4 regions of the Clostridium sp. CM042 genome follow, and region 4 is predicted to be linked to each of the others. Evidence: riboswitches for the same ligand, from Rfam matches in the RefSeq annotation. Region 4 holds a riboswitch; each other region holds the start of a gene.
What was found. A riboswitch is a leader RNA that binds a small molecule or an ion and turns the genes downstream of it on or off. The one in region 4 is predicted to bind cobalamin.

Region 1 (7,462 bases), 270 kb from region 4:
ACTTTTTGCGCTACATATGCGATTTTAGAAGTAAATATAATAATTTGACCACTATTAGGTTTTAATAAGTTCAATATTAATTTAACTAAAGTACTCTTGGCACTACCATTTTCGCCTAGTATTGAGACATAGCTGCCTTTTTCAATTTTAAGATTAACCTTATCTAGTATATAGGGCTTTGAATTTGTATATGTAAAACATAAATTTTTTATGTTAATCATGTAAATCCTCCTCATTAATTCTTTCAGTTAACAACTATTAATTATTACAAAATTAACTATGCAAAAGGCAATAATAATATGTACAAAAAAATAGTAGCAACAAGTAGTATACACCTAAATGCGAATAACTTGCAATAATCTCTAGTGTTATTGATAAATAAATATATTAATATTTTTCATAAAATTTATATAATTGGTAAAACTGTATAGGGCGATACTTAATTTAAAAGTATATATAATATTATTTATAATATTATTTAAGTATCTACCAATAAGAGATACATATTGATATGTATTAAGAAAGGTAGTGTTATTATGAATAAAAACGAAATCGCAGCTCATGTGATTAGTAGAGTAGCGAAAGACAGCCAAGGAGAAATTACAGCATACGAACTTGAAAATGGAGAAATAGTTTCAAAAGAACAAGCAGTACTGCTTGCAAAACAAGGAAATATAAGTGGAGTTTCTGTCTCAACTTCAAAAAAAGGTGAAGAATTTTTAAAAAGTCTACCTGATCAAGATAAATCCAATAATTTAGACAGTTTACCAGTTATAGATGATAATGATATATATTAAAGTCATTAAAAAACAGGGACATTCGTTGTCCCTGTTTTTTAATGACTTTATAAGGAAGGACAGTTAACAACTAATGCACATTAATTGATTTGTAATTTATATCCAAAAAGTTTTTCCTTGAAAAAAGGGGAAGGTGTGTTTAAATGTGTTAATATTATGTAATAAACTATATAAGCAGGGGGGTAAACAAATGGAACTACTAAACAATACATTACAGTGTATTAAACCACTAAATAAAGAAGCTATGAAAAAGGCATGGGATAGACTTGATAGTTTATCAAAACCTATAGGGAGTCTTGGTGAAATAGAAAATATTATAGCTAAGATGGCAGGAATTACTGGAGAGATACATAATAAAATTAATAAAAAGAATGTAGTTATAATGTGCAGCGATAATGGAGTGGTGGAAGAAGATGTGTCTAACTGCCCTAAAAACGTAACGGCTATAGTTACTAATAATTTCACTAAAAAAATTACAGGTGTATATGTTTTAGCAAAATTTGTTGGAAGTGAGATTACAGTTGTAGATATAGGTGTTGATGCAGACTTTAACAATCCTAAAATTATAAATAGAAAAATTGCATATGGTACCATGAACATGATGAAGGGGCCGGCAATGACTAGGGAACAAACAATCAAAGCTATAGAAGTTGGAATCGATACAGTTGATGATTTAGCACGCAAGGGGTATGATTTGTTTGGTACCGGGGAAATGGGGGTAGGAAATACTGCCACAAGTGCAGCAATTTTGAGCGTTCTTTCAGGACTTGAAGTAGATGTGTCAGTAGGTAAAGGTTCAGGAATTACACAGGAGCAATTTATTAATAAAAAGAGGGTAATTAAGAAAGCTATTGAAGTAAATAAACCAGATAAAAATGATGTTATCGATGTACTTTCAAAAGTTGGAGGATTTGACATTGCAGGACTATGTGGGTGCTTCCTGTCAGCTGCGAAGAATAGAGTACCTATTGTTATTGATGGATTTATAGCCTCAGCAGCTGCGCTATGTGCTTATAGACTAAACCCATTAGTGAAGGAATATATATTTGCATCTCACTTATCTGCGGAACCGGGGGCAGCTTTTATAATGAAGGAAATAGGATTAAAACCTATGCTGAATTTGAACATGAGACTCGGCGAAGGGTCAGGGTGTCCCCTTGCTTTTAATATAATTGAGGCGGCGCTTTTTACTATGGATAATATGGGTACATTTGAAGAGGCGACGCTTGATAGCAAAAAATATATAGATATAAGGGAGAATACCATAGGGTAAAATTTAGGTGTGAGAATTTATGAATATTTATTTATTAAGGCATGGCCAGACTGAAGAAAATAGAAAAGGTTCATATTATGGTAATTTGGATATAAGTCTAAATGAAATTGGGATAACTCAAGGCAATAAGGCTAAAGATTTCTTTGATGACATAAAATTAGATAGAGTATATGTTAGTGACAAAAAAAGAACTTTAGAAATGGCAAAATTAGTTTTAGGACAACAGGAAATTGTAGTTATACAAGATAGTAGAATAAATGAAACTGATTTTGGAGATTTTGAAGGGAAAACATACGAGGAAATTAAAGTTTCATATCCTAAAGAGTGTATTTCTTGGCAAAATAATTGGAAGGAATTTGTACCTCCGAGTGGTGAAAGTTATATTAAACTATGTGAAAGAGTTAAGAACTTTATGGAGCATATTAAAAAGCTGGAATGTGATAATATTTTAATCTGCGCTCATTCGGGAGCCATAAGAGCTATATATTGTTATATTATGAATGAAAATATAGATTTGTTTTGGAAATTTGGTTGTAAAAATGGGGATATAAGCGTTATAAAATATGAATATGGTAATTTATATATTGATGCCATTATTCATAATGCATAGTTAGGAAATTGATCTGAGGTATATTTGTTTCTTGCGGATTACCTTTAAAATTAAAATAAAAATTACTATTTAGGAAAGAGGTGAGCTTTGCAAGGATACGTCTTTGCGAGCAAATAAAATGAGAGAATATTTAAATGACTTTTTACTGTTTTTCCAATTTTTTACACGAATACCTATAAATAAAAGTTTAAACTGTGACAAAGAAAACTTTAGGCGTGGATCCATATTTTTCCCCATGGTAGGATTATTTATAGGGATTGTCCAGTGGATAATTTATTATATATTAATAAAAGTGCTACCGGTAAATATTACAGCAATATTTGTAGTTATTATACCAATAGTTATTACTGGAGGATTACATGTAGATGGACTTGGAGATACCTGTGATGGTTTCTTTTCGTTTAAAGGTGATAAATATAAAATAATAGAAATTATGAAGGATAGCACAGTAGGAACTTACGCTACTATTGCTATAGTATTTGATATGTTAGCACGATATGCAGCGGTCTGCACTATCATAGGAATGAATCTACCACTCATATTAATTGCAACGCCAATAATTGCAAGATTTACCGTTGTTTTTATATCTTTTATTGGGAAAAATGCTAAAGAAACAGGCTCAGGCAATATATTTATTGGAAATATTGACATTACAAGGGTGGTAATTTCAGGTATTATAACTATTGCATTTGGAACTTTATTAATAGGATTTAATAAAAGTATTATATTGATAGTTTCAGCGTTACTTTTAAGTTATTTCTTTAATAAGTTTTGCGAGAGTAAAATTACAGGACTTACGGGAGATAGCTTGGGAGCCAATAATGAATTAGTTGAAATTCTAACTATGATTTTATTTATAGCAATAAATTAAGCTAAATATAGCAATAAATTAAGCTAAATAGGGACGGTTAACAATTATTTATCTTCTTTTTGGTACAAGTTGTTTATGAAAACTTGTACCTTTTTATCGTTGAATTAATTTATTGAACGATTATTTTAATTATTTTTATATTATATATTAGTGAAATGTTTTATTTTGAATGCTTGTCCAAGTTTATTAAATATAAATACATATATCGTATTTTAAATTTTTTTATTTACTACAAGAGATTAATAAATTATTACTAAGCATAACATTTAATAAAATCCATGATAATATTCTCGTATTTTTCTTCTGTTCCAATTAATTCGATGCCAATAGTGCTTAAGCTAGATACTCTAGCCTGTGTAATGTTTCCAAGAGTGCTGGATATATCGCTAGATTTAAAATTACAGAGGCTCCTCATTAGGACAACTGTTAACGCTTTTGCTCGTACAAGATTTCTACTGTACTTCATATAAAGATGAGTCTTTGATACATTCATCTTTGACGCTATAAATTCTATTATATCTTCTGGCTTAAAGTTTCTTACAAGTATCTTTCGTTCAAATTTATACTCTGTTTTTTCATCTTTAAATTCTATTTCTTGTTTTAATTTTTCTCTGTTACAGCGAAAGACAAGATTATAGTAATTTTTTCTTGCACTTTTTAGGTTATTACCAAAAGAACTCATAATAAATCTATAATCAACTAATTTAAAAGAATCATGCCTTTTTCCTAAAAATATGGCTAGACTAGAAAAAGCATATTTTTCAGGACAATTTTTATATTCATCTATATCCGTAGGATTATTGTGTATATATAGAGATAAAGTCTTCAAATATCGTTCATTATTAACTATTTTACCCTTAAACCTATCTTTAAAAAGATGTCCTTCCCTTTTATATTTTTTATTAAAGTACATTGCATAAGAAAAATTTATTCCATGCATTACTTTTGATATATCAGTACCATTAGCATCAATCATTAAATGTGAATGGTTATCCATAAGACAGTAACCGTAGATTTTAAAATTATAGAGAGATTTATACTTCTTTACAAGTGATAAATACTTATTCTTATCCTCATTATCCTTGAATAAATTTATTTCGCTTATACTTTTGCACATAATATGAAATATCGAGTCATCTGTTTTTTCTCTTGCTTTTCGTGGCATTTAAATCACCTTTCCTCATAGAGTTTTATTTGAATTATTGCCTATAAATCGGGACGATATTCATAGGCATAATCTTAAGCTAATATATAAATGATTTAAATAGTTGCTAACCGTCCCTAATTATTTTTTTATTTATTAAATTTAAGTTTACACTCTAAATATTGACAGTAAGGCTTAAATATAATATTATTAGAATTAATAGTAAAATTGAATATAATTTTAGGTGCCTTGAAATAGGTGAAAAGGGAATGTGGTTTAAATCCACAGCAGCCCCCGCTACTGTAATTGATGAAAAACTTTTAAATGCCACTTCGTAAATTAAAAATGAGGAGGGATAATTAAAGGAAGAATCAAAAGCCAGGAGACCTGCCTAAATGATGTTAACAAGCTTTCGGAGGGAAAGAACTATTTAATTATGGATTAATTAAAAAGTAGTCGCTATCGCATGCGTACTATTTTTTTTGTTTTAAAAAGCATTATATGTAAATGTTATGAGGAATTTAGGAAAATATTTAGTAAGGTGGATGAACGAAATGAAGAAGGCAATTTTAATTGTAAGTTTTGGAACAACACATGAAGATGCAAGAAAAGTAACTATCGATGCAATAGAAGAAAAAATAAGACATACTTTTGAAGGGTATGATATAAGAAGAGCATTTACTTCACATATTATTCTTAGAGTGCTTAAAAATAGGGATAATATTCATGTAGATACTCCAGAAGAAGCTTTGGAAAAGTTAAAGACCGAAGGATATAATGAGGTAATTGTTCAGCCTTTGCATGTTATTCCTGGAGTAGAATTTGATTATATAAATAATGTAGTTAATAGATATAAAGAATTTAAAACATTTGAGAATATAGTAATAGGAAGACCGCTTATATGTTTTAAGGGAGAAGAATTAGGCGTGCCAGATGATTACTCAATAATGGTAGACGCTCTCTCAAAGCAATTGCAACCAGAGGATACAGTAATTTTGATGGGTCATGGTACAAACCATATTGCAAATGCAGTATATTGCTGTTTTGAAAGCGTTTTAAGGGATAGAGGATTTAACAATGTTCATGTAGCAACCGTGGAAGGGTATCCAACTTTGGATAGAGTAATACCTAATGTTGCTGCTCAGGGTATTAGCGAAGTCACTTTAATGCCACTACTGCTCGTAGCGGGGGATCATGCCAAGAATGACATGGCGGGAGACACCGAAGACTCCTGGAAGAGTATTTTAGAGGCAAAAGGGTTTAAAGTTAAAATTTATCTGCATGGGTTAGGAGAAAATAGTGACGTTCAAGATATATATATACAGCATATTAATGATGTAATTAATGAAAAGTTTAAGAATGTAGGGAAAACACATAAGGGAAATTAAAATTCTGCGTAAGTTACAAGTAGAAAGGAAGGTATTCAATGATACATGGTGGAGATGTTTATACTAATGGATTACTTGAGGGTCGAGAATTAATAGATTACAGTTCTAATATTAATCCATTAGGGGTTCCGAGTAGCTTCACTGATAACATTAGTGAAGCAGTAGATGCTTTAACAAGATATCCAGATATTCAATATAGGGAGGTGTTGAAAGGATTAAAAGAATATATTAATTGCCCAAAAGAGTATTTTGTTTTAGGAAATGGGGCTGCAGAAATAATTGACTTAGTTATAGCTTGTCATAAAAGTTTACTAATTGTGGTGCCATCGTTTGTAGAGTACGAAATTGATGCTAAAAAGTGGAATTGTAGTATAGAGTATTCTTACTTAAAAGAGAAGATTAATGAGAATACCTTATTAAAGCATGAATATGCTGAACTTTCCTATGATTATGAGGATATTCTTAATAAATTACAGAGTGTAGAAGGTGTGGTTTTAGGTAATCCAAATAATCCCAATGGCAATATCATAAATAAGGCTGAGTTTCAACAAATTCTTGAATATTGTGAGCGTAATGACAAAGTCATAATAATAGATGAGGCTTTTATAGAATTTACTGGAGATTCACAGCATAGTTTCAGTGAAAAAGTTAAAACATACAAATGTTTATTTATAATAAGAGCATTAACCAAATTTTTTGCGATGCCTGGTATAAGATTTGGGTATGGAATAAGTAGTAACGTAGACTTATTAAAAAAAATTAAAGAAAAACAAAACCCCTGGAACATAAACTGTTTTGCAGAAGTCGCTGCACTCCATGTGTTAAAAGATAATGTTTATATTGAAAAAAGCAAAGAGTGGATAAGTGGCGAAAGGCCTAGGTTTATAAGATCACTTGAAAATATTTCATTTATAAATAAAGTCTATTTAACCTATGGAAATTATGTATTATGCAAATTAAAAGGATTAGACGCAGAGACACTTTATAAACTATGTATAGCTCAAGGATTTGTTATAAGAAAAGCAGACAATTTTAGAGGACTAGATAAACAATATGTAAGGCTTGCTATTAAGGATAATGATAGGAATGGAAAAGTGATTCAGTGTTTGAAAAACTTAGAATTGATAGTGAAAACATTGGGGACAGTTAACAACTAATTGCACGTTAGAGGACAGTCCGCAAAAGGATGTGAATATAAATGAAGAGTATAGTCATAGCTTCGAATTCAAGTGGTGGTGGTAAAACCACAGTAACACTCGGAATTATGAAAGCGTTTAAAAATAGGGGATTTGAGATACAAGGGTATAAAGTAGGACCTGATTATATAGACTCAGCTTTTCATACAAAGATAACCGGTAAAGATTCTAGAAATTTGGATT
Region 2 (7,462 bases), 900 kb from region 4:
ACAGGAGATGGTGTAGATGATATTTTAATAAGTATTGCAACAGGTGGTAGTGGTGGAATAATGTACTATTACATTTATTCGTTCATTAACAATGAAGCAAAATTACAATTTGACTTTAATGTATATAATGAGCAATATAAATACGATGTTACTTATAAAGCCAATTACAAGGTTGAAGTTATCAGTAAGAAAAATAACCAAAAATACATTATAGATATATCCAACAAGGACGCCGATTATTTAAATGAAATATACGACGAAAACGGAAAGCTAAAGGATCCAATTAACGGATTCGTGGATCCTATAAGCGGCTTATATCCTGTGGATTTTGATTCAAATAAAGTATATGAGCTATTGGGTTATCAAAAAATAGCTGGAAGATACCATGCAGACTCCTTAGGATATGTTTTAAATACTTTAAAATGGAAAGATAAGATATTTGTTTTGGATAATCAGCAGATAGCTATTAATGGATCACAAGTATAGGTATACTTTTAACGACATTTCAGAAGGAGAGCGAGAAACGCTCTCCTTATTTTTTGAATAATTCTAAGTAATCTCCATACCCTTCATCGCAGAGCTTATGAATTGGTATAAACTTTAGTGAAGCACTATTTATGCAATATCTTAATCCACCCTGGGAAATCGGACCATCGTTGAATAAATGTCCTAAATGACTGTCACCATATTTGCTCCTTACTTCTGTTCTCATCATACCATGGGTTGCATCCTTATTTTCTTTAACATTAGTATCCTCAACAGGCTTTGTAAAACTAGGCCACCCACAACCTGAATCAAATTTATCAAGAGATGTAAATAAGGGCTCTCCACTATTAATATCTACATAAATGCCTTCTGCTTTATTATTCCAAAATTCATTATCAAAAGATTTTTCCGTGCTACCTTCCTGGCTTACTTCAAACTGAATTGGAGTTAAGATCTTCTTTAGTTCTTCTTTACTTTTTTTAGTATAAACTTTTTTATCCATAATAATGCCTCCTTAAAAATAAGAATAATATTTATTGCATCAATTAATAGTTATTATATACTAAATACATTATAAGCAACAGGGGTAAACATGTGTTGGAAATAGTATCCTAAGGATATTAATTCTCTAGTTGAGATAATTTATTTTATAATATATTTGTTTAATATGTAAAAAAATAAACTTTTAGAAATCGTACTATTTAATTATACGGTTCAAGTGTTATAATAAGTAAGGGGTGGTAAAAAAATGTCGAAAAAAAACTTAAAAGTAATTCTTTTTACAACGATAGGGATTATATTAATAGTAATGGCAGTATTTATGTTTAATTTTTTTACAAAGATGGATAGTGCAACAAAAACATTTGATACATATAAGAATAAGTGGGTAAAGCAGGATTTCAAAACAATGTATAGCATGCTTTCAGTTAAAACTAAGGAAACAATAACTGAAAAGGAATTCGTAGATAAATACAATGCTATTTATAGTGGAATAGAGGCTAAAAATATATCTATTAAAGTGGACAATGAAGATAAAATTAAGGATGGAAATAAAAAAGCTATAAATATACCATTTTCTATAGTTATGGATACTGCAGCAGGGCAATTAAAAATGCCAGGCTACCAGGCAACTATGGTGAAGGAAGAGGTTAACAACAAAAAGCAGTGGACATTAGTCTGGAATGAGAAAATGATATTTCCTAGTATGGAAGCGGGAGATAAGGTTAGGGTAGAGCCAGAAGTGGCTATACGTGGAGAAATTTATGATAGGAGTAAAAAACCACTTGCAATAAATACAATAAATGATTTAATTGTTACGATTGGAATAAAACCTATTACATTTATTAAAAATAAGGATGATAATATATCGCAGATGGCTAAGATACTAGATATTGATGCTTCAGTTATAGAAAATAAACTAAAGGATAATGAAAATTCTGATCAATTTATACCGATTATTAACATACTACGCACTGAAAAAGTAAAAATAGATGGAGTTATGAAGCTTGATGGGGTAATCCAGAACAAGCCTAAAGGTAGAGTATATCCAGGTGGTGAAGCTTTGGGGTCGCTTATAGGATACATTAAGCCGATAACTGCTGAGGAACTACAAAAGAATGCTAGTAAGGGGTATAACTCATTTAGTTTAATAGGAAAGGCAGGTCTTGAACAGGTTTATGAAGACAGGCTTAAGGGTGAAAATGGAGCAACAATATATATATCAAAACAAAATAATAACGATAAGGTTGTAATTCTTAAAAAAGAATCAAAAGCAGGTGAAAATATAACATTATCAGTAGATAGTGAACTACAGAAGAAAATATATGAAGGAATGAATAAAGAGGCAGGAGCCAGTTCGGCAATAAATCCCAAAACTGGAGAAGTATTGGCTTTAGTAAGCTCCCCGTCATATGATTCAAATGCAATTACCACCTATGTTTCTAATACCCAAAAGGCAGAGTGGGAAAAAACAGGGGATCCATTTAAAAATAGATTTACGGCTGTATATTCTCCAGGGTCTACATTTAAACTGATAACGGCTGCGGTTGGCTTAGATCAAGGGAAGATAAAACCTAGTGAACTTATTAACATACCGGGAAACGAATGGCAACCAGATACATCATGGGGACTCAATAAGGTTACTAGGGTTGGTGAACCGAGAGAGTCAGTGAATTTGCAGGATGCATTTGTATATTCTGATAACATATATTTTGCAAAGGCAGCTCTTAATATAGGCAAAGAAGAATTTATAAAAGGATGTGACAATTTTGGAATAGGGCAAAAGCTTCCAATAGATTATCCAATAGCTAATTCACAAGTAGCCAATGGTAACAACATTAAAAATGATGTAGCGTTAGCAGATACTGGTTATGGTCAGGGGGAGGTTCTTATGAGTCCACTTCACCTTGCACTATCGTATAGCACAGTTGTTAACGATGGAAATATTATGTCTCCAACTTTAGAGGTCTTGAATGAAAAGGTAAAGGCTAAGGTTTGGAAAGCTAATGTAATTTCTGTGAATAATATAGGAACCCTAAAAGATGATCTTTCTGCAGTTATAGAAAACCCGAATGGTACAGGTCATGAGGCAAAAGTTGATGGGCAAGCTCTTGCGGGTAAAACTGGAACAGCAGAACTTAAGAAAGATGACAATGATAAAACAGCAGAAGAAAATGGATGGTTTATATGTATGGATACTGCGAGTCCTAAAATAGTAGTATCAATGTTAATGGAAAATGTTAAAGATAAAGGTGGCAGTCATCATGTGGTACCTATTGTAAAAGGAGTAATGGAATATTACTTAAATAAAACACCAAAATAGTGATAGCAAGTAGGTAGAATGATTAATATTGCTTTAATATTTTTTTGATGTTACAATAACCATAGTAAAATTAATAAAAATTAAATATTGTTTTAGGTGCCCGTAACAAGGGTTAAAAGGGAAAGTGATTAAAAAACCACTGCAGCCCACCGCTACTGTATTAGAGGATGAAATCCAAAGGACCATTGGGAAACTGAGAAGGTTGGAGAGTAAGATGATGCTAAAGCCAGTAAACCTGCCTAATGCTTAAAATTTTAGTCTTCGGAGGGAGGATGAAAAATGCGTGATTTAACAATAATATTGGGTTATCCAATATGTGAAAAATTCAATTGCATTATTCCACATCCTTGAGGTGTGGTTTTTTTATTTGCTGATTTTTTAACATAATAATATATTATTAAAATAATAAGGAGTATACTATGAAAAAAATTATAATTATAACAGGTGGCGCAAGGAGTGGGAAAAGTACATATGCTGAGAAGCTAGCTAAAGAAGAGAAGGGTGGCGTACTTTATATTGCAACTTCAATCCCGTTTGATGATGAAATGAAGGACAGAGTAAAGAAACATAAAGAAAGAAGACCAGCTTCTTGGTATACATTTGAAGGCTATAAGAATTTAAAACAGGTATTCTATAACGAAGAAATGCAGTTTGATACGATTTTATTAGATTGTATTACAATAATGACTACAAATCTTATGTTTGATGAAGCAGGGGATAATTTTGATGATCTTAATAATCAAGATATAAATGCAATGGAAAAAGGGATTTTACAAGAGGTAGAAGTATTTCTTGACGAAGCAGAAAAAAACTTAAAAACAATAATTCTTGTAACTAACGAAATTGGCTCTGGAATTGTACCAGAATACAAGATGGCAAGGGTTTTTAGAGATATTGCAGGTAGAGTTAATCAGTATATTGCATCAAGGGCTCAGGAAGTTCACATGGTGGTTTGTGGTATACCAATTAAAATTAAATAAGTAATTAAAAAATAAAAATTTATGGAGGCAACTTATGTTTAAAAGAAAAAGTATAATAGGTCTAGTTTTAGCTGTTTTTGTTTGTGTTGTATTTAGTGCGTGTGGTAGCAAGGGTGAGAATAAAGAGTCTCTTAATACTACTAAAAAGGAAACAAATGCTGTAGTATATCCTCTAAAGGTAGTTGATTCATATAATAGAACGGTTACCATTGAAAAAGAACCTAAAAGGATTATTACGATTGCACCAAATATAACAGAGGGAATGTATGCACTTGGTAAAGGGTCCAGTATAGTTGGTAGAAGTGATTACGATGATTACCCAGCTCAGGCACTTAAGGTTGCATCTGTTGGTGACTTATTACAACCAAGTATAGAAAAAATTGTTGAACTAAAACCTGATGTAGTTATTGCATCAACTCATTTTGATAAGGATGTTATTAAAAAATTAGAAGATCTTAATATAAAAGTTATAGTGCTTTATGGCGAAGAGAATTTTACTGGTGTATATAATACAATGTCAAAGCTTGGGCAGATTGTAAATGCCAATGAAGAAGCAAAGACAGTAATATCAGACATGAAAAAGAAAGTTGCAGAAATAACTGATAAGGTTAAGGATGCTAAGAAGCCAACAGTGTATTATGTAGCAGGATTCGGCAAGAGTGGTGATTTCACAGCAGGAAAAGATACATTTATAGGTGATATAATAGAAATGGCTGGCGGGAAAAACGCTGCGGGTGACGTAGTTGGTTGGAACTACAGTGTAGAAAAGCTTGTAGAAAAAAATCCTGATGTGCTAATTTGTTCTAAGTTCTATGATTCAAAGAAAGGTATAAAAGCTACCAATGGTTACAAAGATTTGAAAGCAGTTAAGAACGGTAAATTATTGGAGATTGATGAAAATATTATTGTTAGGCAGGGACCGAGACTTGCAGAAGGGCTTGAAGCAATTGCTAAATTAGTTCATCCTGAACTTTTCAAATAAAAGGGGTTAAACAACCATGACGTTTATAGAAAATAAGAGTTATTATCGAAGAGTTTTTGCAGTAGGGATATTTTTACTCCTAATTGTAATAATTGTAGCAACAAATTTTGGGGTGGCAGATATTTCTTTAAAACAGACAGCCCTAATTATAATAAGTAAGATTCCAATATTAAATAACATTGTATCCTTAGACGGAATTAATCCTACATCTGCAATCATATTGCTAAATTTAAGACTTCCTAGAATACTTTTATCTTGTTTAGTAGGAGCGGCACTCTCAGTGGTTGGTACTTCTTTTCAGGGAATTTTTAAGAATCCAATGGCAGACCCCTTTATTCTCGGAGTTTCGTCTGGAGCCGCACTGGGTGCCACTATAACCATGGTTTTTCTTAATGAAATCAATTTTTTAGGAATGAGCATGGTAGCATGCAATGCTTTTATAGGGGCTATAATAACTACTTTTTTGGTTTATAATATTGCGAGAGTCGGTACAAAAGTTCCAGTTACCACACTTTTACTATCGGGTGTTGCTATAAATTATCTGTTATCATCTATTATTTCATTAATGATGACATTTAATAGAGATAATATTGAAAAAATAGTTATGTGGACTATGGGAAGTTTTTCAACAGCTGGCTTTAACGAGGTAATTTTACTATTTATAATAATAGTCCCCTCAATTTTATTTATATTTACATTTTCAAGAGATTTGAATATCATGCTACTTGGGGAAGAGAGTGCTAGAAGTCTTGGTGTAGATGTAAATGGATTAAAAAAGTATATACTTGTAATAAGTACCTTGATGGTGGCAGCAGTCGTATCTGTAAGTGGAATAATTGGCTTTGTAGGCCTTATAGTGCCGCATTCTATTAGAATGATCTTTGGATCAGACAACAGGGTGGTTGTACCATTTTCCGCACTTGGGGGAGCTATATTTTTAATGATTTGCGATACTCTTGCAAGAACAATTGTGCCTCCGTCAGAAATACCAGTTGGAATTATTACTTCAATTTTTGGAGTGCCATTTTTTATATATTTATTATATAGAACAAAGAAGAAGGCGATGTAATTGATAGAGATAAATAATGTAAGTTTTTCATTTGAACAGGAAGTATTAAAGAATATTAACATAAATATAGAAAGAGGGAAATTTCACACTATCCTAGGACCAAATGGATCAGGTAAAACTACTCTTCTAAGGATATTATCAAAATCACTCCAAACTGAAAAAGGTGAAGTTTTTATTGATGAAAAGGACTTAACCCAAATAAAATCAAAGGTTTTAGCAAAAAAAATGGCCGTGGTGCCGCAAAGCACAGAAATTGAATTCGATTTTTCAGTACAAGATATAGTTCTTATGGGAAGGACCCCCCATATTTCTAGATTCTGCTCAGAAAGTGAAAAAGATATGGGTATAGCTAAAAAAGCTATGAAAATGACAAATACTTGGGCTCTTAGAAATAAAAGCATAAATGCATTAAGTGGCGGAGAAAGACAACGAGTGGTAGTGGCAAGAGCGATTGCCCAAGAAACAGGAATAATCCTTTTAGATGAGCCTATTTCTCACCTAGATATTCATCAGCAAATTGAGATAATGAAACAATTAAAACAATTAAATGAAAATAAAAACATAACAATTATTGCTGTGCTGCATGATTTGAACATAGCAGCTGCGTATGGAAATCATATGATACTAATGCATGATTGCGGAGTCTACAAAGATGGAACTCCGGAGGAAGTATTAACAGAAGATATAATTAAAGAAGTTTATGGATTAGATGTATATATAACTAAAAATCCTAAAACGGGAAAGACTTTTATTATGCCATTTTAGTAGCAAAGGTAATTCTTTGCTACATTTGTTTTTTTTGAAACAATGTGGGAAAATAGATATAATGGAGGAAGGGAGATAATAAAAATGATACCCTAACGATGTTTTAGTCGGTGTAGCTTTAAGACATATATGTAGTAGAATAATAATATACTCTTTTAATAAATGAAGCAATAATACAAAGGCTAGTATATAATAGAAAGAGGGACAAGGTGTATATTAGTACTTAATGGAATTGCAGTTTACAGAATGATAAGGTAATTCTCTTAGGCACTTATCATTATGTTTACTTAAAAAAATTTACTAGAGATGAAGGTGGCTTTATTATGGGCATTTTAGTTTTATTAACAATCATTTCTCCT
Region 3 (7,462 bases), 1.3 Mb from region 4:
GCACGCTTGTTTTATTTTTTATAATATTTGAATTAACTTTTACAGCTATTACAGGCCCATTTATGATTTATTATGGTCCGTTTAAAAATGTAAAGACTACAGTGGTAGGTTCAGCAATGACCACTCTTTCATTACAGTGGCTAGCAACATCATTTTTATCCGATGAAAAAATAAAAGAAATTATGAAGGACCAAGTAGTGGAAACTATAGCTCAAGATAACTTGGCTGGCGTAAATGTAGAAAATAAAGATGATAATAGTATTGAAAGATATGATATTAAAGGGACAAAATTTAAAGGGCATGTGTTAGTAATCAGTGACGCGACTAGATTAAAAGTAGGGTATAGTAGTAAGCTCAACCAGGAAGGGCAATTAAGGGAAGGGCAATTAACTAGTGATATTGCAAAAAATAATAATGCAATTGCAGCGGTTAATGGTGGCGCGTTTACAGATAAAGCTGGTGACACAAAATGGGCAGGAACGGGAGCAAATCCAACAGGAATTATAATGTCTAATGGTAAAGAAATTTTTAATGATATAAAAAATGAAAATGAAAAAACAGAGGTTGTAGCATTTACTAAATCGGGAAATTTATTAGTTGGAGCTCATTCAATTAAAGAAATGAAAGAGCTTGAAGTGATGGAAGCGGTATCTTTTGGTCCGGCACTTATAGTTAATGGACAGAAAACTATAAATACGGGTGTCGGAGGGCAGGGGATAGCACCTAGAACAGCTATTGGACAAAGAAAAGATGGAGCAATAATATTATTAGTTATCGATGGTAGACAGGTAGGCAGTTTAGGGGCTACTTTAAGAGAGGTACAAGACGAATTGTATAAGTTTGGTGCTTATAATGCTACTAATTTAGATGGAGGTTCTTCTTCAACCTTGTTTTATGATGATGAAGTTATAAACAATCCTAGCGACAGCTATGGAGAAAGATCTATACCTTCAATTATTTATGTGGAGAGTAGGCAATAAAGTGAAATTTGAGCATAGTACATTTTAAATTAAAGGAGAAGAAACTATGAGTTGGAAGAAAAGAATAAGTATATGGATAGTATTTTCGTTATCCATGCAATGTTTAGTTCTATTTTATATAGATCATTATTTTTTAGCTACTGATTCAAAAATGGTTACGGAAAAAATTGATGAAAATAAAAGCGATAAATTAAAAAATATTGATATTACATTGCCGGCAAACGCAGAAAATATATTAGTATCCTATGGTGCTAAATATTTATGCTATTATGAGAATAAAGAATTAAAAATTGCTGATGGTAAGAATGGAAGCGTTAAAAATATAGAGGCTGAAGACGGAAGTGAAATTTCTTTTTATAAATGGCTTCCAGATAGAAATAGAATGTTTTTAGTAGAGAAAAGTGATGATGAGTCTAGTAAATTAGTAGTATATTCTTATGACGTAGAAAAAGGTGAAAAAGTAAAGATAGGAAAATTAGCCTATACTGGTACAAATGATGAAGTAGAAGATATTCAAGTATCAATTTTAACAGGGGTTATTTATATAAAGGTTTTAAATGAAGGTGGTAGCAGTAGTATATATAGAATTGACAGAGACTATAGAAGTGACAGAGACGAAGAGATGACAAAAATTGATACAATACCAAAGAGTGTGAGTAATATGGCATTAGCGCGCCATGAAGATAATTTGGTGTACGAGGGATTAGTCTATAATAAAATGTATTCTACCACCCTTGAGGAACCTATAAATATTAAAGGTGTAGAAAAACTTACTTTAATAGGCACTGATGATGATGACAATGTGTATCTTGGAGAATTAAAAGATAATTTGGTAAGCAAAGTTTATTATGGGAAAACATCAGAAAATACTGAAAATTGGAAAGTAATTGATTTACAAAAACCTTCTAAAAAAAATGATTTATTCGTTACATCTCTTGGTAAGGTCTATCAAAATGATGCAATGAAAGCTGTAATAAAAGATATTAGTTCTGGAACTGAAACTAGCTATAAAGGAGAATTATTGCAATTGTATACTAAGGGAATAGTATCATTGGTTAATAATAAAGAAGTATCTTTTGTTCTTTTTAAGTAGTCGATACTATGATGTTTTATTTAAGACCTTATCTTTTTAAGATAAGGTTTTTTCTATAATCTGAAAATATAAGTTAATTCATAAGGATATGGTTGTGATAATATATTATTTTGCTTTGAGAATATTCAATTCAAAATAACAATAAACTTTGTTATAATAGGTACATTAGACATCTTAAAAAATAACAAGTCAAAGATGCATTAACAAGATGAGTAGCGATTAACATTGCCTACCATGTAGGAATATAAGGAGGAATAAACTTGGATACACAACAAATATTAAATAAGATTTTGATGATACCGGCAATTTTATTAGCATTTACTTTTCATGAGTATGCGCATGCTATCGTAGCAGATAGGTTAGGAGACAAAACTCCACGATTTCAAGGGAGACTTACTCTGAATCCGATCGCACATATAGATCCAATGGGATTTCTTATGATTATATTAGTAGGATTTGGTTGGGCAAAGCCTGTTCAGACAAATCCTAGTGCATTTAAAAATTATTATAAGGATGATTTGAAAGTTTCAGTTGCAGGCCCAATTGCTAATCTGATTCTAGGGTTTGTATTTGCAATTCTGACTGTGTTATTTTCGAAGATTCCACCAATTCATGGTGGATTATATACTATTATTAGCCAAATCTTAATAATTACAGGGTACCTAAATTGTATTTTGTTTTTTCTTAATTTAGTGCCAATACCGGGTTTTGATGGATCTCATATAGTTAGGGATTTATTCCCAAAGTTTTTTTACAATTTACCAGATACAATTTATAGGTATCAATTCTTAATATTTATGGCGTTAATATTGCCTATATTACCTGGTGGACAATCAGTTTTTACTTATATCGTGCAAGCACCAGGGTTATGGTTATTTAAACAGTTTTTAAATATTGCAGGGATGTTTTAAATAAAAAGTAAATTTCATAAAAATTATAAATGTAAGGAGAAAAACATATGCGCTTAAGAAAAAAATATTGGGCTAGGCCAGAGCTTGAAACTAGTCATATTGTAATAACTGACCAATATGATCACAAAGGAAAATGGAATGAAGAATTTAAAAATAACAATGAAATTCATCTAGAACTAGGTTGCGGTAAAGGTAGATTTATATCAGAAAAGTCCAGGAGAGATCTTGATATCAATTTTGTAGGCATTGATTTAAAAGATGAGGTTCTGGTATTTGCCCTTAGAAAAGTTATAGAAGTAAGAGAAATTGAAGGGGCACAAGACATAAATGTACGTCTTATGCCAATGAACATAATGCTTATTGATGATGTGTTTGCAAAAGATGAGATAAGCAGAATTTATATAAATTTTTGTAATCCTTGGCCAAAAGACAGACATAATAAAAGAAGATTAACTCATACTAAGTTCTTGACGAGTTATAAGAAATTCTTAAAACGGGGATCTGAAGTTTGGTTCAAAACAGATGATACAGAGTTATTCGAAGAATCGGTAGAATATTTCAAAGAATGTGGGTTTGAGATATTATTTTCAACTTATGATTTGCATAAAAGTGATTTTAAAGATAATGTGGTTACAGAATATGAGGCTAAATTCACAGAAATAGGAAAAAAAGCTATGTTTCTACAAGCAAAATTAATTTAGCGAATTAATGCATCTCCTTCGGAACTGTTGCAGCTCCGAAGGAGATGACTTATAACCATATGAGACTTAAGCATTTTAAATTCTTATTTATTGACAGGATTAACATAATGCTATAAACTTAATTACATAGAAATGTATTAAATTGAAAATTTTAAAAATGAAACTTATGAATTATATTAGTAAAAAAATGAATAGATTTGTTTAGGTGCCTTTTATTAATCAGCCAATAAAGTGGATGCAGTTACTTTAGTAGATGATTAGTAAGGTGAAAAGGGAATGTGGTGTAATTCCACAGCAGCCCCCGCTACTGTAATTGAGAGAAAATCTTTTATAACTACAAGAAAGGGAAAGTTATAAGAGAAAGTGTATCAAGAGCCAGGAGACCTGCCTAAATTAGTAATATTAAGCTTTCGGCGGGAAAGAACTGTAGAATTCAAGTTAGTGCAATGAAAAATTTGTACATAACAGCAGGTGCGCAAGCTTGCTGTTTTTTTGTTGTGTACCAAAGAAAGAATATAAGCAGGAAGAAAGGAGAAAGAGTAATGGCTAAAGTAATGGTTCAAGGAACCGCTTCATCAGTAGGAAAAAGCATATTAGTAACAGCACTTTGTAGAATTTTTGTGCAAGATGGGTTTTCAGTATGTCCTTTTAAGTCACAGAATATGTCATTGAATTCTTATATTACATTGGATGGAAAAGAAATGGGACGTGCGCAGGTGCTTCAAGCCTATGCGGCAGGATTGGAGCCAGAGGTATATATGAATCCGATTTTATTAAAACCTACCTCCGATAAAAAGTGCCAAATTATCGTTAATGGAAAGGTTTTTGGGAATAGTACAGCTATGGAATATCATAATATGAAATTGGAATTCAAAGACATGTTAAAAAAGCAGTTTGAAGAATTAGAGAAGAAGTTTGATATTATAGTAATGGAAGGAGCAGGTAGCCCTGCAGAAATTAATTTAAGAGATAGAGATATAGTGAACATGGGAATGGCGGAACTTATAGATGCCCCTGTGATACTCGCAGGAGATATAGATAAGGGTGGAGTATTTGCGTCACTAGCAGGGACTTTGCTTTTGCTTAATGAGGTCGAGAAAAAAAGAGTTAAAGCCACTATTATTAATAAGTTTAGAGGAGATTTAGAAATCTTAAAGCCAGGACTTACAATGCTTGAGGACATTATACATATTCCATGTGCAGGGGTAGTTCCTTATTTTAGATTGGAACTCGAAGATGAAGATGGCGCAGTAGAATTTAATAAAAAAATTACTGCACCTATTGATATTGCTGTAATAAAGCTTCCACATATATCAAATTTCACGGATTTAGATGCCTTAAAGGCTGAAGAAGATGTATCAGTTAGATTTGTTACAACTAAAGGAGAATTGGGCACTCCAGACTTGCTTATCATACCGGGAACTAAAAATACTATTGATGATTTAATTTCTTTAAGAAATTCGGGACTTGCAGAAGCGATTCAGCAATATAGTGTAGAAGGTAACGTATTAGGTATTTGTGGAGGATATCAAATGCTAGGAAATAGCTTAAGTGACCCTAATTGCTTAGAGGGAAATTCAAAAGAAACAGATGGTATGAAGCTTTTAGACATAGACACAATATTTGAAGATGAGAAAATAACTACAAGAGTAAAGGCTCGTAGCATTAACATTAGGGATACTAGTCTAGAAACTTATGGTTACGAAATACATATGGGAATTTGTAAATATGGTCATAATGCAAAACCACTTTTTGAAATCTATGATAAGAATGGTTCTGATACGTCATCCTTCGATGGAGCGATAAATGCAGGTGGAAATGTTATGGGTACATATATTCATGGAGTTTTAGATGGAGTAGAGTTTAGAGAACATATGATTAATACTTTAAGGGTAAAAAAAGCTATGGAACCTAAAAAATCTAAGGTTTATGAAAATCTAAGAGAAAAAGAATTAGACAAGCTAGCAGATATAGTTAGAGATAATGTAGACATGGATTCAATCTATAAAATCATAGGAATAAAAAGAGAAAGTTAGGGACAGTTAACAACTATTTAAAAAATTATAACAGTATAAGATAGTGAGGAATTAAAATGGCAATACTATTTCAGATGAACATAATAGATTTAATTTTAGCGGTAATGTTAGACTTATTAATTGGAGATCCATATTGGTTTAAACATCCGGTGATTTATATAGGAAAACTTATTTCTAAATTAGATAAGTTAGGCAGAACGATATGTAAAACTAATGGTCAAATTAAAGTTTTTGGCGGAATTATTGTAGTTATAGTAGCACTTTCTAGTTTTTTAGTGCCTTTTATAATTTTGAGAATTTCTAATAAGTTTTTTTGGTTGTACCATATTCTCAATATAATATTGCTTTGGACAACAATAGCTGCTAGATGCCTTCATAAAGAAGGTAAAAAGGTTTATGATTCTTTAGTTAATAATGATATTTATGACGCAAGAGTTAAATTGTCATACCTTGTAGGGAGAGATACAAAGACCCTTACTGAATATGAAATAGTAAGAGCGGATGTGGAGACAATTGCAGAGAATACAGCAGATGGTGTTATAGCCCCTATTCTTTATGCAATATTAGGGGGAGCACCTTTAGCTATGATGTATAAGGGCATAAATACAATGGATTCAATGCTTGGATATATGAATGAAAAATATAAATATATTGGGTTCTTTCCAGCTAAAACAGACGATGTATTTAATTTTATACCAGCAAGAATAACAGGATTTTTAATCTGTTTGGCAGCACCACTGGTTCGAGGAAATATTGCTTGCAGTATAAAAGTGATGATAAGAGATAGAAAAAATCATAAAAGTCCTAATTGTGCTTATCCAGAAGGAGCAGCAGCAGGAGCTATGGGAGTTAGACTAGGTGGTACGAATGAATATTTTGGAGAAAAAATGTATAAACCAACAATAGGAAACAAAATAAACGATTTGGGAAAAGAACATATAATAGATACAATAAAATTAATGTATGGGGCAATGTTTTATTTAATAATAATATGCATGTTATATGAAATATGCGTATATATGAAATATTAGTAATAGTGATGTATTTTTGGAGATGATATAATGATACAACTTATAGGGCTAAAGCATGATGTGAAAATAGAAATTAGAGAAAAACTTTCAATTATACCAAAACGCCAAGGAAAGTGCTTAGAGGAACTTTTAAATATTTGTGAAGAGGCAGTTATTTTAAGTACCTGTAACAGGACAGAGATATATTTTAAATCTAAGGATGAAGATATTGTTGATAAGATTTTTAAGGCGTTAAATTGGGATAAGAATTTAATAAAGTGTGTAGAAAGTTATAAGGAAGAAAAAGCAATACAACATTTAATGGATGTGGTCTGTGGTTTTGATTCGCTATTACTTGGAGAGGACCAAATTTTAGGGCAAGTTAGGGATGCTTATGAAGCTGCAAAAGGTTCAAAATCAACTAAAAAGGAACTTCAAAGACTTTTTGAAAATGCTATTGCTTGTGGCAAGAAGTTTAGAAATAAATCTAAAATAAGTGAGATACCGGTTTCTTCATCTTCTATGGTAGTTAAAGAAGCAATAGATAGGGGACACAAAAATTTTATGGTTTTAGGCTATGGAGCGGTAGGAGAATTAACTTCAAAATATATACTAGAGGGAAAAATAAATTTACTATATATTGCAGTTAGGGATATTAATAAGGTTAATATAGAAGATCCAAGAGTAAAAATGATACCGTTTAACGACATACATAAATATTATGAAAAGGT
Region 4 (7,462 bases):
TCTCCGCCAACCCAAGTTTCCATAACCGGTTCAAACCAAGGCTTATACTCAGTACCTGTAATCTCGGAAACTACTTTACTTCCTGCATCATCTGAGCCACCGAATTCAGCACCCTTTAATGCGAATAATGGTATAATGGCAATTAATGCAGCAATAATTAATAAAATGATAACCTTTTTTTTCGTCTTTACCATTAATTTTCGCCTCCCTTTAGGAATCCAAGTTCTGTTAATTCGGATTTTGCATATGTTTCAAGACCCATAATGATGACAACGGTGAGAATACCCTCGATAATTGCCAGTGGAAGCTGTGTCGGTGCAAATACTGCAAGGAACTTGACTACAGATGCTGCGATACCACCGTTCGCAGACGGATACGCAAGTGCAAGTTCAAAACTTGTTACACAATAGGTTAATAAGTCACCGATTGATGCTGCCAGAAAAATACCTACATATTTATTGACTTTGAGCTTCTGGCATGATTTGTAGATTACATAAGTAATAAGCGGTCCTGCAATAGCCATAGAAAACGTATTAGCACCAAGAGTGGTCAGTCCGCCATGAGCAAGCAAAATTGACTGGAAAAGTAGTACAATGATCCCCAGTATGCTGACTGCCATTGGTCCGAATAAGATTGCACCAAGTCCAGTACCCGTCATATGTGAGCAACTTCCTGTTACTGACGGAATCTTTAAAGATGAAAGCACGAAAATGAATGCGCCTGACATAGCAAGAATAGTGATGGATTTACGGTTCTTTGCTAATGTTTTCTTAATTGATAAGTAACCTGCTACTAAGAATGGAACGCATATAACACCCCATATAATACAGGATTTTGGTGGAAGGTACCCTTCCATGATGTGCATTGCATTAGCTGCCGGGGCTACCCCGAAAATTAATGCGAAAGCAATCGCAATAAAGACAATTTTCTTTTCTTTCTGATTCATTCTTTTCCTCCTCTATTGTTTTTAATTTATATTAATCTAAGCTAAAACGCCTAGAAAATCCAACTATTTTTCAAACATTTCCTTGAACTCTTGCGTACTTTTCGGATAGGCTTTAGTATCTTCCAACAGATGTTTTTCTACAAGTAATTCATAGATTTCCAGCACGGTTGGCTGTTTTAGATTTGCCTGTTTCAAAATTTCTGTGTTTTGAAAAATCTCTAAAGGTGTTCCATCAGCGATAATTTTCCCTTGGCAGAATACAAGGATTCGCTTAGCCCATCGGTATGCGAAATCTACATCATGGGTGGAAATGAGCATTGTCTTGCCCTCTGAACCAAGCTTGGCCAAAACTTCTTCTAACATCAGTGCATTTAAAGGGTCCAGTGATGCAGTCGGTTCATCAAAGATAATGATTTCTGGTTTCATAGCAATGATGCCCGCAATGGTGACGCGCTTCTTTTCACCGCCACTCAAATAGTGTGGCGGACGATCCTTGAAATCTGATATGTTCATGTATGCTAGTGATTCCTCAACTCGCTTGAGTACTTCCTCTTTTGGAAGCTTTAAATTCATCGGCCCGAATCCAACTTCTGCCCTAACTGTAGATGCGATTATTTGATTGTCCGCATCTTGAAATACAATTCCGATATTTTTTCGAAGTCCTTTTAAATTCTTTTTATTAACGATAGTACCCCGGTAAATTATTTTTCCCTGTTCAGGTGTAAATACACCGTTTATGTTCAAGAAAAATGTAGATTTTCCAGATCCATTGGAACCAATGACGGCGATTTTCTCACCTTCATAGATATCCACACTTACGCCGTCCAATGCAGACTTGCCATTTCCGTAGACGTAGTATAGATCTTCGACCTTTAATATTGATTTCCCCATAATAGCTCCTTTCTATCTTGTAACGCCCCATATCAGAATCAAAAAAATTATAAATGCTACTGCAGAGGCTATCTGTATTGTCTCTACCTTTTTATCTTCATCCAAAAATATAAGATCTCCATCATAGCCTCTAGCCTCCATGGCATCATAATAAGCGTTTGCCTTTTTCAACGAAATAACCAGCATATTGCTTGCAATGCTTCCAAATGTATAGCAGGAAGTTTTAAAATCACAGTAGCCCTGACGGGATTCTGCAGAATTTTTCATTTTAGTATAGACATCCATTAAAATGAAAATGTAACGATAAATGAGGTTCATCAGCTCTACAATAATCTTTGGCACATGTGCCTTTCGAAGCACATAGATAATCTCGGAAGATGGAGTCGACAGTGTCATCATCTGTAGGGCACTGATAGCTGCAAAAACCTTCAGAATCAAAAATGCCACTTCCTTAAGCTTTGCCTGGGAAGTAAACACATAGCAGAAGCCAAGATACATGTTATACTGCCCCATCGGCTGCTTTGAAAAATCAATAGCAATTGTAAAAGTGCCAAGGAGGATAAAGATGATTGGAATCGCCAGTATTGACAAGTATTCGTTTACTGGAAGCTCTCCTTTTACAATAGTCAGGTAGGCCATTGCAATAATGACCACAACGGATACATAGGGGTTTTCCAACACAATACAAAGAATCAGTATCGCAGCAGAAAGAGATACTTTAAAAGTAGCATTCCAGTGTCTGATTTTAGAAGTATAAGCATAAAAATCAATTTTGCCCATTTAACATCTCCTTTAAATTTTTACCCCATGGCAGCATTCTGGAATAATTCAGAATAATTAACGGATGAAGCATAGTAAACAATGACACAGACAATCTGATTTAAAACTCCAAGTCCAGATAATTTAACTCTAATTGCATTGACGCAACAGGCCAAAACGATGATATTCTGCCTAATGATGTTATAGACCCGTTTTGACAGTTCATAATATAGGCCTGTCTACAAAACAAAAAGCCTTCTAACTAAAGCGTTAGAAGGAAACGATTCAAAAATATGCTTAATCATATAAAATCAACAAACAAATTTTCATTATAAAGCCTTCTCTATCACTCGTAGAGTTTTTAGTGCAAAAATATAGGCCGGTATTCTGACTCAAGAATCATTATTTAAGTACGCCTTCCCCGTTTACGAGTGGCATAATGCACTTAAATTCATCTATTACAGCTACGAGATAGTTCAGGATTTTAACCTGATTCCCTTTTAATTAATCTTAATTAACCCTATATTTTATTATTTAATTTTTATAATTCTTTCACGCATGTCTCAATACATAATAAGCTTATTATTACAAAAAATCAACTACTTTAGTTGCAAAAAGATAATATTTTTCAAATTTTCACAAAATAATACATTATACTGTATTCTGAAATAAATGCTACAATAAAAAAAAGGGACCCACTAGGGGACCCTATACATACTTTCTCATGTGCTTTAATGCAGTTTTTTCCAGTCTAGAAACTTGTGCTTGGGATATACCTATCTCACCTGCTACTTCCATTTGAGTTCTTCCATCGAAGAACCTTAAATTTAAGATTAACTTTTCTCTAACATTTAATTTTTTCATTGCCTCTTTAATTGATATATTTTCAAGCCAATTATCATCTAAATTTTTTGTGTCACTTATTTGATCCATTACATAAATTTCATCTCCACCAGCGTGATAAATTGGTTCAAATAAAGATACAGGATTTTGTATAGCATCTAAAGCAAACACTACGTCTTCCCTTGGTAATTCTAATTCTTTTGCTATTTCAGTTACAGTAGGCTCTTTATTGTCTTTATTCACCAATCTGTCTCTAACTTGTAATGCTTTATATGCAATATCCCTTAATGATCTACTAACCCTTATTGAGTTATTATCTCTTAAATATCTTCTTATTTCCCCAATAATCATAGGAACTGCATATGTTGAAAATCTAACATTTAGACTTAGATCAAAATTATCAATGGACTTCATTAAACCAATACAGCCAACTTGAAATAAATCATCTACGTTTTCTCCTCGATTATTAAAGTGCTTTATCACACTTAAAACCAATCTTAAGTTTCCTTTAATAAATTTTTCTCTACACTCATACTCGCCATTTTGTATCCTAAATAGTAGCTCTTTCATTTCCTTTTCTTTTAGTACAGGTAATTTCGAAGTATCTACACCACATATTTCTACTTTATTGAATACCATAAGGTCATCATTCCCTTCAGAGTAATTGCTTCTAAATTATGTCCTTATGGTTTGCTTTTTATACTACAGACAACCTTATATCATTTTATTAATTATATATCTTGTTTTTTCATTTATATATTTTGATTTGAAAAGCATACATAACAACGTATCTATATCCACTCTAGTTAAGTAGTTAGAGAAAAATTAAAAGAAAACTTCAGTGGGAGTATAAATCTCCTACTGAAGTCTTTAATATTGCAGCATCGCAATTTCTTTAATTCTACGCATTACTTAAACTTATTTAAGCTATCTATTAATTCATTAAAATTCTTTTTAGCTACTATTTCTCTGTTCTTAAAATTGCCCATTTTTTGTTTATTAAATTTTTCACTTTTATCCAGATTTACTAGTTCCTCTTTTATAGTTTCTCTAAGACTTGGAATAATATTTATTATCTTTTTTATTCCATAAATATATTCATCATCATAAAGCTTGAAACATTTAAACAAACCTGATGTAAGTCTCCCATCTGAAAATATGTAAATATATCTATCACTCATTTCATCTGATAAATCGACTTCAATTTTATGCTTATACAACCTAAATATAACATCTTCTTTCTCAATGAAAACAGGAAATATCATAGAAAAAAGTACCTGTATTTCTTCTTCTTGCGCAACCAATCCTGAAAAATCGCTTTCATTAAGTTTTTTAACTATATCATCTGTAAAAATACATTTGCGTATTTCTTTTCCCAACTTACTCCTTAGTTTTTGCTCCTTTTCATCAGATAATAAATTGTCTATTGAATCAATTAATTTATTTAGTGGACCTATAATCTCATTTTTTTTCATAATGAAAAAACCTCCTTAATCATACATACACTATATATATAAACTTAATTTGATCGAATCCAAAATATAGCGTATTTCAAGAAATTATTTTAAGAACGCAAGAAACATATTCCATAAAAGAGGATATAAAAGGACAGCTACAATTCCTGAAATAGCCATAGTTATACCACTCATCGCTCCCTCTGTTTCTCCTATTTCCATAGCCCTTGCTGTTCCCAGTGCATGAGAAGATGCTCCCATGGCAATTCCTAGGGCAACTTTATCATTAACTTTAAAAATTTTATATAAAAACGGTCCTACAATTGAGCCTACAACACCTGTCATTATTATAGCTACAACTGTAATTGATGAAAGTCCACCTAATTGATTTGACAACGCTATTCCTATAGGCGTTGTTATAGACTTAGGTATTAAAGATTCAATAAGTACATTGGAAATCCCAAATAATTTAGAAAGAAATACTACACATACAATACCAGAAATAGCACCACTGAAAATTCCTATAAGTATTGGAATAGCATTTTTTTTAAATAAAGAGAATTTCTTATACATCGGCAAAGCTAATGACACTGTAGCAGGATATAAAAAAAATGAAATTATTTTACCTCCATTATTATAGTCTTCATATTTAATATGTAGCTTTGTCAAAAAAAATATTAATATAATAATGGCTATCAATAGTGGATTGAAAATTGAAAGTTTCCCTTTCTTCTTTATGTAAATCCCAATTTCATAAGCAATAAGGGATATTATTACACCAAAAACTGGTGAAGTAATTAAATCATTCATATAAACGTCCTTTCCTTAAAAATTTGACTACGAGCGCTGTTACAATCCAAACTAAACATGTGGAAAGAACAACTATAATTATAAATGGTATCCATTTTCCTTTTAATACACCAAATGCTGTCATTAGACCTACTCCAGCGGGAATAAAGAAAAAAGACATATTTGATAGAAGGAACTCACAAACTTCTTCTATCATTTCAATCTTAACTATTCCTATTTGCAGCCCCAAAAACAGTAAAATAAGTCCAATAACCGCCCCCGGAATTGGCAATTTGAATATAATTTGTAATATAGTTCCAACAATATATGGAATCAAAATAATCATTAATTGTCTTAAGTACTTCATTATTTCACCTACTTATTATAAAATGTTGTCATGCACATAATTCAAAAATCTATTTATGTACTTTTCTTATTAAAGATTATAAAATTTTTACCTATTTATAAATGTAATCTCTTGTCAGAGGTAAATCATTATTTACACCTTTAGCAAATAATAAGACTCCCATCCCAAAACTTAATTTCAAATGGATCAGAAAACATATTTTTCAATAAAGTTTTTTAAAATAATTTATCAGTAATCAAAATTTATCACCCCTTAATTAAATATTAATATAATTTACTAGTAATTAGTTACTTTCTTCACAATTATATCAACTAGTCTTCTTAGGTATACCATTTTTTTAACTAGCGGTCAAAAGCAACCCATAGAAGGCTAGTACTTAGTAAACGATAATCATAATATAATTAATATCAAACTCTATCATATACTTACTTTTTCTAATCAAAACTCTATTATCATAAACAACACTTACTTCCAACCGTTACATCTTAATTAACCACTTTTCTAACAAAAAAGATAGCAATCATCCATATTACCTCATTGTTAATATTATCTCCACAAATAAATATCAGTATAGGAATAAATCCCTATACTATATATTTATTTATAATTTCATTAACCTCATATGCATTTTTTTCAGCCCAACTAGTGAAGCCTTTATTATCATTAGATGCAGCACTCGCAAGTTCAAATAAAAATTTTGGTACCTCAGCTTGCTTAACATCACCGTAATATTTACCTAGCTTTGTTTTACCTATCCCAAGCTCTCCCCCAAAATGTAATTCGAATACATTTATAAGCTCATCTTGAACCTTTTTCTTTTTACCGCAAAACCCAATTGTTCCTATTTCGTGTACAGAACAAGAATTAGGACATCCTGATATATGAACACGAGGCAATATATCTTTTGTTAAATTATTTTCTTTAAAATAGCTTAGTATTTCCCTTAAAGTATGCTGACTTTCTAAAATCCCCATCTGACAAGTAGGAACTCCTATACAAGCAATAGAACATTCCAGTGAAGTATTTCCGCCCATTTTATCTGTTAGCTCAAGAAATATTTCAGCTTCTTTCCCATTCAAATTTCTAATGTATAACCCCTCTGACATAGCTAGTCTTATCTCTACTTCATTCATGACTTCTATTTTATCTATTATTAGTTTCAAATGCTCACTTTTTAATTGCCCACCTATTGGATGTACATACACACTGTATAATCCCTTTTGTTTTTGAGTAAATAGTCTTGGACTTCGCATCGAGGTTTCAATTCCAACTTTGTCGTAGATTTTGGTTTCTACCTTGATTTTTAAATTTTCTCTAGTCTTAACTTTTTCCAAATAACTATTATAGCAGTTCACAAATTTCTCCTCGCCCATTCTTTCCATAATATATCTTACGCGAGCTCTTCCTTTGTTA

Region 1: another riboswitch for cobalamin. It lies ahead of ACWJJ7_RS07865 (sirohydrochlorin cobaltochelatase); the one in region 4 lies ahead of cbiQ (cobalt ECF transporter T component CbiQ).
Region 2: another riboswitch for cobalamin. It lies ahead of cobU (bifunctional adenosylcobinamide kinase/adenosylcobinamide-phosphate guanylyltransferase); the one in region 4 lies ahead of cbiQ (cobalt ECF transporter T component CbiQ).
Region 3: another riboswitch for cobalamin. It lies ahead of ACWJJ7_RS15550 (cobyric acid synthase); the one in region 4 lies ahead of cbiQ (cobalt ECF transporter T component CbiQ).

Annotation. Positions count from the first base shown of each region.
Region 1 is NZ_CM143646.1:1,660,936-1,668,397, reverse strand. It holds gene ACWJJ7_RS07895 (metal ABC transporter ATP-binding protein) at 1-221, opposite strand, end outside; gene ACWJJ7_RS07890 (DUF3892 domain-containing protein) at 537-797, shown strand; gene cobT (nicotinate-nucleotide--dimethylbenzimidazole phosphoribosyltransferase) at 988-2,070, shown strand; gene cobC (alpha-ribazole phosphatase) at 2,090-2,680, shown strand; gene cobS (adenosylcobinamide-GDP ribazoletransferase) at 2,799-3,551, shown strand; gene ACWJJ7_RS07870 (transposase) at 3,805-4,716, opposite strand; cobalamin riboswitch at 4,920-5,104, shown strand; gene ACWJJ7_RS07865 (sirohydrochlorin cobaltochelatase) at 5,250-6,083, shown strand; gene ACWJJ7_RS07860 (pyridoxal phosphate-dependent aminotransferase) at 6,122-7,240, shown strand; gene ACWJJ7_RS07855 (cobyrinate a,c-diamide synthase) at 7,282-7,462, shown strand, end outside.
Region 2 is NZ_CM143646.1:1,030,552-1,038,013, reverse strand. It holds gene ACWJJ7_RS04875 (FG-GAP-like repeat-containing protein) at 1-486, shown strand, start outside; gene msrB (peptide-methionine (R)-S-oxide reductase MsrB) at 533-988, opposite strand; gene ACWJJ7_RS04865 (penicillin-binding transpeptidase domain-containing protein) at 1,235-3,307, shown strand; cobalamin riboswitch at 3,385-3,564, shown strand; gene cobU (bifunctional adenosylcobinamide kinase/adenosylcobinamide-phosphate guanylyltransferase) at 3,727-4,287, shown strand; gene ACWJJ7_RS04855 (ABC transporter substrate-binding protein) at 4,322-5,269, shown strand; gene ACWJJ7_RS04850 (FecCD family ABC transporter permease) at 5,286-6,338, shown strand; gene ACWJJ7_RS04845 (heme ABC transporter ATP-binding protein) at 6,339-7,103, shown strand; gene ACWJJ7_RS04840 (O-antigen ligase family protein) at 7,427-7,462, shown strand, end outside.
Region 3 is NZ_CM143646.1:3,251,397-3,258,858, forward strand. It holds gene ACWJJ7_RS15530 (phosphodiester glycosidase family protein) at 1-980, shown strand, start outside; gene ACWJJ7_RS15535 (hypothetical protein) at 1,027-2,073, shown strand; gene ACWJJ7_RS15540 (site-2 protease family protein) at 2,367-2,984, shown strand; gene trmB (tRNA (guanosine(46)-N7)-methyltransferase TrmB) at 3,032-3,685, shown strand; cobalamin riboswitch at 3,908-4,091, shown strand; gene ACWJJ7_RS15550 (cobyric acid synthase) at 4,228-5,721, shown strand; gene cbiB (adenosylcobinamide-phosphate synthase CbiB) at 5,802-6,752, shown strand; gene hemA (glutamyl-tRNA reductase) at 6,783-7,462, shown strand, end outside.
Region 4 is NZ_CM143646.1:1,935,120-1,942,581, forward strand. It holds gene ACWJJ7_RS09140 (energy-coupling factor ABC transporter substrate-binding protein) at 1-194, opposite strand, end outside; gene ACWJJ7_RS09145 (energy-coupling factor ABC transporter permease) at 194-946, opposite strand; gene ACWJJ7_RS09150 (energy-coupling factor ABC transporter ATP-binding protein) at 1,010-1,837, opposite strand; gene cbiQ (cobalt ECF transporter T component CbiQ) at 1,850-2,617, opposite strand; cobalamin riboswitch at 2,957-3,135, opposite strand; gene sigG (RNA polymerase sporulation sigma factor SigG) at 3,305-4,078, opposite strand; gene ACWJJ7_RS09165 (hypothetical protein) at 4,348-4,914, opposite strand; gene ACWJJ7_RS09170 (LrgB family protein) at 4,999-5,703, opposite strand; gene ACWJJ7_RS09175 (CidA/LrgA family protein) at 5,696-6,049, opposite strand; gene ACWJJ7_RS09180 (nitrite/sulfite reductase) at 6,634-7,462, opposite strand, start outside.